One region of the Nonomuraea sp. NPDC047897 genome, then DNA from elsewhere that is predicted to be linked to it. Evidence: riboswitches for the same ligand, from Rfam matches in the RefSeq annotation. Region 1 holds a riboswitch; each other region holds the start of a gene.
What was found. A riboswitch is a leader RNA that binds a small molecule or an ion and turns the genes downstream of it on or off. The one in region 1 is predicted to bind thiamine pyrophosphate.

Region 1 (2,257 bases):
GAGGAGCCGGCCGTCTGGCGGCGGCACCTCGACACGGCCACCCGCCTGGCCCGCGACAGCCTGGCCGAGGCGCGCCGGTCGGTGCACGCCATGGAGCCGGGGCCGCTGCAGTCCGCCCCCCTGCCGGACGCGCTGGCGCGGGTCGCCGCCGAGTGGTCGGAGCTGCACGGCGTACGCGCCGACGTCACCGCGACGGGCCCGGTCCGTCCGCTGCACCCGGAGGTGGAGGGGACGCTGCTGCGCACCGCTCAGGAGGCGCTGGCCAACGTGGCCAAGCACGCCCGGGCCGGCCGGGTCGCCGTCACCCTGTCGTACATGGAGGACCTCGTCAGTCTGGACGTGCGCGACGACGGCGCCGGGTTCGACGCGGAGCGGGTCCGCGACGGCGGCGGGTACGGTCTGACCTCGATGCGCCAGCGGGTCAGCCGCCTGGCGGGCACCCTGGAGATCGAGAGCGAGCCCGGCTCCGGCACCGCGATCTCCGCGGCCGTCCCCGCGGTGCCCAGGGAACACGCGGAGGAGAGCTTCCTTGCCTGACACCCCCATCCGGCTGCTGATCGCCGACGACCATCCCATCGTCCGCGACGGCATCCGCGGCATGTTCACCGGCGACCCGCGCTTCGAGGTGGCCGGAGAGGCGGGCGACGGCGCGCAGGCCGTCGACCTCGCCCGCGCCCTCGACCCCGACGTCGTGCTCATGGACCTGCGGATGCCCCGCATGGACGGAGTGACAGCCATCAGGGAGCTGGCGCGGCTCGGTGTCCGGGCCCGGGTGCTGGTCCTCACCACGTACGACACCGACAGCGACGTGCTGCCCGCGATCGAGGCCGGAGCCACCGGCTACCTGCTGAAGGACGCCGCACGCGAGGACCTCACGCGCGGCGTCGAGGCGGCGGCGCGCGGCGAGGCCGTCCTGTCCCCGTCCGTCGCCACCCGCCTCATGGGTCAGGTGCGCGCACCCGCCGACCCGCTGAGCGGCCGGGAGCTGGAGATCCTGCGCCTGGTGGCCCAGGGCACCACCAACCGCGAGGCCGCGGCCCGGCTGTTCATCAGCGAGGCGACGGTCAAGACGCACCTGCTGCACGTCTACGCCAAGCTCGGCGTCAACGACCGGGCCGCCGCGGTCGCCGTGGCCTACCAGCGCGGCCTGCTCACCGGGGGGTGACCGCCCGTCGAGGACGGGCCCGGGCACGTCGGCGGCTCCGCCTTGCGCCCCTGCGGGCGCCGGGTTACGTTGATCCGGTCCAACGCGGGAGCCCGGTGTGACCGGGCTGAGAGGACGGCTACCCATCAGCCGCCGACCGCCAGAACCTGCTCCGGGTAATGCCGGCGAAGGGAGTTGCCGCGTGAGTGGCGCGCGTTTTTCCAAGGTCCACCTCGGCGAGCTGCGGGTGCCCGTGCGGGAGGTGCTGCTGTCCAACGGGGAGCGGATCAGCTTGTACGACACGTCCGGGCCGTACACCGACCCGGCGGCCGCCACCGACGTGACCGAGGGGCTGCCGGCCCGGCGCGAGGAGTGGATCCTCGCCCGGGGGGACGTGGCCGACTACGCGGGCCGGCCGGTGCGGCCGATCGACGACGGCCGCCCGAGCGGGGCCGGCCGGGCCGGACACGCCTGGCGCGGCGCGGCGCGGCGGCCGTTGCGGGCCACGGGGGCGCCCGTGACGCAGCTCGCCTACGCCCGGCGGGGGGAGATCACCCGCGAGATGGAGTTCGTCGCGATCCGGGAGGGCGTGACACCGGAGTTCGTCCGGGACGCGGTGGCCGCCGGCCGGGCGATCATCCCCGCGAACGTCAACCACCCGGAGAGCGAGCCGATGATCATCGGTCGCGACTTCCTCGTGAAGATCAACGCCAACATCGGCAACTCGGCCGTCACCTCCTCGATCGAGGAGGAGGTCGAGAAGATGACCTGGGCCACCCGGTGGGGCGCCGACACGATCATGGACCTGTCCACCGGTCGCGACATCCACACCACCCGCGAATGGATCATCCGCAACTCGCCCGTGCCCGTCGGCACCGTGCCGCTCTACCAGGCGCTGGAGAAGGTCGGCGGGGTGGCCGCCGACCTGTCGTGGGAGGTCTACCGCGACACGCTGATCGAGCAGTGCGAGCAGGGCGTCGACTACATGACCGTGCACGCCGGGGTGCGGCTGGCGTACGTGCCGCTGACCGCCCGCCGCAAGACGGGCATCGTGTCCCGGGGCGGCTCGATCATGGCCGCCTGGTGCCTGGCGCACCACCGCGAGAGCTTCCT
Region 2 (2,257 bases), 160 kb from region 1:
CCAGCGGGCGGGGGCGTCCTCCTCGGTGTTCCACCTCAGCGCGCCGCCGAGCACGAAGTAGTCGACCGCCAGCACCGCGAACATCGGCACGAACACCGCCCCGATGACGCCGAGGAAGGCCCCGTAGGAGGTCACGTCCACGACCAGCGCGATGGCGATGGTCAGCAGGCCCACCGCGGTGGAGAACACCCTGCGGTCCACCCTCGGCATGAGGTTCTGCAGCGACACGGTGGTGGAGTAGACGTTCGCGAACGACTGGTCGGTCTCCCGCAGCACGAGCACGGCGAAGAACAGCGCCCCGAGCGGCGCCGCCACGAACGGGCCGAACACCGCCGTGGAGTCGGCGTTCACCGCGGCCGCCCCGGCCATGGCCACCGCGTAGACGCCGAGGCCGAGGCAGGCGACCTGCGCCAGCGTGTAGCCGCCGACCACACCCGTGAAGGCGGCCGCGCTCGACCTGGAGTGCCGGGCGAAGTCGGCGGCGAGCGGCACCCAGGAGACCGACAGCGCGATCACGTAGTCGACGGCCGGCGCGAAGGCCGCCCACGAGCCGCCGGTCTGCGGCTGGGCCGTGCCCAGGAAGTCCACGGAGAACCAGACCATCGCGATGACCACGGCGATCGTCACGTAGCGGCGCAGCACCCGTACGGCGCCGAGCGGCCAGATGCTCAGCGCGGTGGTGATCACTCCCGCGACGATCACCCACACCGCGTACGGCACAGCGGAGCCGAAGATGGCGCTCGCCCCCATGGCGATCACCCAGAGCTCGAAGGCGCCCCAGCCGACCATCTGGACGATGTTGAGCACGGTCGGGATGTACGACAACTTCGCCCCGAACAGGCCGCGCAGCAGGACCATCGCCGGCTGCCCGGTCCGCGTGCCGGGCACGGCCGCCAGGCCCACCATGGCCGTGCCGATCAGGCTGCCGACGAGCGTGGCCGTCAGCGCGGCCACCAGGCTCAGCGGCGGGGCGTCGCGGAGCGGGCTGATCAGGAACAGCGCCCCGGAGAAGCCGAGGAGGCTGACGCCGAGGTTGGCCCACAGGGCGCCCTGGTCGAGCACCCCGAGAGTCTTGGGGGGTTCTCCGTCGAGAGTCAGCGGAACTTCGTCGGCGACGTGCGCCATCGCACTCTCCCTACGCCGGCATTACCCGGACAGGTTCATGCGGTCGGCAGCAGCGATAGCTGCCCTCTCAGCCTGGTTGCTCCAAGCTCCCGCGGGGGTTCATGGGGACGAGCTGGGATCGCCCCAGCTCGCGCCTAATGATGCACTAATTGTCCGCTGCGTGGCTACCGCCAACCCGGGGGCACCGCCTCGTGGGTCAGCAGGAAGGTGACCGTTGATGCCCGATGCCGGGGGCGCCGCCGCCCGCAAGGACAGCACCAGTCGTCGCAGGCGAACGCGAGCGGACGTGCCGACGCCACCGACGAGGCGACCTGCGAGGCCCTGCGCAAGCTGGGCCAAGCACTCCGTCAGAGCCACTGAACGCGCACGACGTACACCTCTCGTGTCCTTTCCAGGACGAGGTACGTGATGAGGCCGCGCTCACCGAACGGCATGGTCAGCATGTTGGCATCGGGATTGCTTGGGTTCGATGAGCGCCCCGTCCACGGCGCCGTCTCCAGAAGGGTGAACAACTCGGCAAGGTAGCCGAGCGCTTCATCCGGTAGCGCGTCGATCTGGTCTTGGGCGACGGGGTCAGGAGGAAGGAGGGTGTACGCCTACAGCGCGACTCCGCGTTCGGACAGCAGCTCACGCCAGCTCTTGTCGCCGCGTGGCAGAGCCTCGCCACGAGTGGCAAGAGCTTGGGCATCGGCCACGCGCTCATGCATCTGCCGGCGGCCTGCCGGGTCTTTCGCCGAGTCGCACGCGATGAGCCACCACGTGTGTACGAAATCGTTGAGCTTCGTCAGGTCGAGGCTGGCACGAACCTCCGCGAGCGCGAGCCGCAGCCCTTCGTCAAACCCTTCGCGATCCTGTGGCGTGACCAGCGCGCCACGAATGGCCCGCAGGTTCTTGTCCGGCGCTGCCTGCGGCGTTAGCTCTTGTGGTTGTGCCGTCATCGGGGCTCCCCCTCCGTCCGACCTGCCAGCTCAGCGTACAGGCGACTGCTGTACTTCGTAGCTGTACGAGGACTGAAAGGTCCACCCATACCGCCCATGGGTGGCCTTTGACCTGCACCGGGAGCGCTACAGCACGTCGGAGCGGGAGATGTCACTAGATCAGGCGACGAAGGGCGGCTGTCCGGTCTCGCTGA
Region 3 (2,257 bases), on a different contig from region 1:
CGCCCACTTGCCCTCGGGCTCGCCCCGGTACAGCAGCCGCTCCCCCGCCTCGCGGTGGCCGGCGTACTGGAGCATGTGGCCGAACTGCTCGGACCAGAAGTACGGCACCGGGTCGTAGACGGCGTCCTCGCCGAGCAGGGAGGCGGCGGCCACCTCCGGGGCGCCCAGGGCGGTGTCCCAGTGCTCGACCCGCAGCCGCGTCCCGTAGCGGCGCGACCACCAGGCGGCGCAGTCGCCGACCGCCACCACGCCCGGCAGGGAGGTGCGCAGGTGCTCGTCGGTGACGACGCCGTTGTGCAGGTCGATGTCGGCGCCGGCCAGCCACTCGACGGCCGGGCGGACGCCGATGCCGGTGACCACCACGTGCGCCGGCACGAACTCCCCGCCGACCAGCTCGACGCCGCCCTCCTCGACGGACCCCACCATCGTCTCCAGCCGCAGGTCGACGCCGTCGTACCAGCTCAGGGTGCGGGCGCCGAGCTCGGCGCCGACGGCGTGCGCGAGCGGCGCGGGCCCGACCTCCACCACGGTCACCTCGCAGCCGGACCGGCGGGCCGCGGTGGCCACCTCGGCGCCGATCCAGCCGGCCCCGACGACGACCACCCGGGCGCCGGGGACGAGCCTGGCGCGCAGCTCCAGCGCGTCGTCGAGGGTGCGCAGCACGTGCTGCGGCCCGTCGCCGGGCACCGTGACGGGCTCGGCCCCGGTGGCGATGACGAGACCGTCGTAGGCCAGCTCGCCTTCGGTGGTCTCCACGACGCCGGCCCGCAGCGACGTGGCGCCGACGCCCGGCCGGAAGTCCACCCGCAGCGCGACCGGGTCGAAGTCGACGTAGCTGGAGTCACTGGCGCCCAGCAGGACCGCCTTGGACAGCGGCGGGCGGTCGTAGGGGCGGTGGCGTTCGGCCCCCACGAGCGTGATCGCGCCGTCGAACCCCCTCGCCCGCAACGCCTCGATGCTCCGCACGCCCGCCAGGCCCGCTCCGACCACCACGACATGGTTCACGGACATGACCATAACGGGCCGGTGCCGGGCACGTCATGGCGAGGGCATAGGCTGGAGCCGTACGACGCGCGGGAGTCCGGCCGCACCGGGCTGAGAGGAAGGCTGCGCGGGCCTTCGACCGCAAACCACCTGATCCGGATCATGCCGGCGAAGGGAGCGCGCATGGACCTGGTCGTGGGCGGCGGGATCGTCGGGCTGACGATCGCCTGGCGGCTGTCCCGGGCGGGACGCGCGGTGACCGTGGTGGATCCGGCGCCCGGCACGGGCGCGTCGCACGCGGCGGCGGGCATGCTGGCGCCGGTCAGCGAGGTCACCTACACCGAGGAGCCGCTGCTGCGGCTGGGCGTCGCCTCGCTGCGCAGGTGGCCGTCGTTCGCCGCCGAGCTGGCCGCCGACGCCGGACTCGACGCCTCCACCGCCCGAGGCGGTGTGGACCTGCGGGCCGACGGCACCCTCGACGTGGCCTTCGGGGCCGACGACCTGGCGGCGCTGGGCGAGCTGGCCGACTTCATGGAGAAACTGGGGCTCCCGGTCGAGCGGCTGACGGGCCGCGAGTGCCGGCGGCTGGAGCCGATGCTCGCGCCGTCCGTGCGGGGCGGGCTGCTCGCCCCCGGTGACGCGTGGGTGGATCCGCGCCGGGTCACGGCGGCGCTGCTCGCCGCCCTGGACCGGCGCGGCGTCCCGCTGGTGCGCGCCCGGGTGAGCGGGCTGCTGCGCGAGGGCGGCGCGGTCCGCGGGGTGTCGCTGGACCGGGCGCCCGGCGAGCTGCGGGGCGACGGCGTCGTGCTGGCGGCCGGGGCGTGGAGCGCCGAGCTGGCCGACGTCGAGGTCCGGCCGGTCAAGGGGCAGATCATGCGGCTGCGCTCCCCCGAGCCGCTGCTGCGCCGGTGCGTGCGCGGCACGGTGCACGGCGCGCACGTCTACCTGGTGCCCCGCGGCGACGGCGAGCTGGTGGTGGGGGCCACGCAGGAGGAGCTCGGGTTCGACACGCGAGTGACGGCCGGCGGCCTGTACGAGCTGCTGCGCGACGCCCGCGAGCTGGTGCCCGGGGTGACCGAGCTGGAGGTCGCCGACGTGGTGGCCGGGCTGCGCCCAGGCACGCCGGACAACGTGCCCTACATCGGCCCGAGCGGCACCCCCGGGCTGACGCTCGCCACCGGGCACCACCGGGGCGGCGTGCTGCTGGCCCCGCTCACGGCGGCCGTCCTGCTGGGCGAGGAGCCCGAGCTGGCCGCCCTGTGCTCCCCGTCCC

Region 2: it holds a riboswitch for thiamine pyrophosphate, as region 1 does, so the genes downstream of both, ACGF0J_RS10675 (purine-cytosine permease family protein) here and thiC (phosphomethylpyrimidine synthase ThiC) in region 1, are expected to answer to the same signal.
Region 3: it holds a riboswitch for thiamine pyrophosphate, as region 1 does, so the genes downstream of both, thiO (glycine oxidase ThiO) here and thiC (phosphomethylpyrimidine synthase ThiC) in region 1, are expected to answer to the same signal.

Annotation. Positions count from the first base shown of each region.
Region 1 covers NZ_JBIDCC010000004.1:321,419-323,675, reverse strand. Annotated here, with positions in the region: gene ACGF0J_RS11515 (sensor histidine kinase) at 1-537, shown strand, start outside; gene ACGF0J_RS11510 (response regulator) at 530-1,165, shown strand; TPP riboswitch at 1,240-1,355, shown strand; gene thiC (phosphomethylpyrimidine synthase ThiC) at 1,347-2,257, shown strand, end outside.
Region 2 covers NZ_JBIDCC010000004.1:157,229-159,485, reverse strand. Annotated here, with positions in the region: gene ACGF0J_RS10675 (purine-cytosine permease family protein) at 1-1,125, opposite strand, end outside; TPP riboswitch at 1,116-1,228, opposite strand; gene ACGF0J_RS10670 (hypothetical protein) at 1,473-1,637, opposite strand; gene ACGF0J_RS10665 (DUF6247 family protein) at 1,722-2,063, opposite strand; gene ACGF0J_RS10660 (rhodanese-like domain-containing protein) at 2,223-2,257, opposite strand, start outside.
Region 3 covers NZ_JBIDCC010000011.1:177,124-179,380, forward strand. Annotated here, with positions in the region: gene ACGF0J_RS24985 (NAD(P)/FAD-dependent oxidoreductase) at 1-1,005, opposite strand, end outside; TPP riboswitch at 1,064-1,178, shown strand; gene thiO (glycine oxidase ThiO) at 1,168-2,257, shown strand, end outside.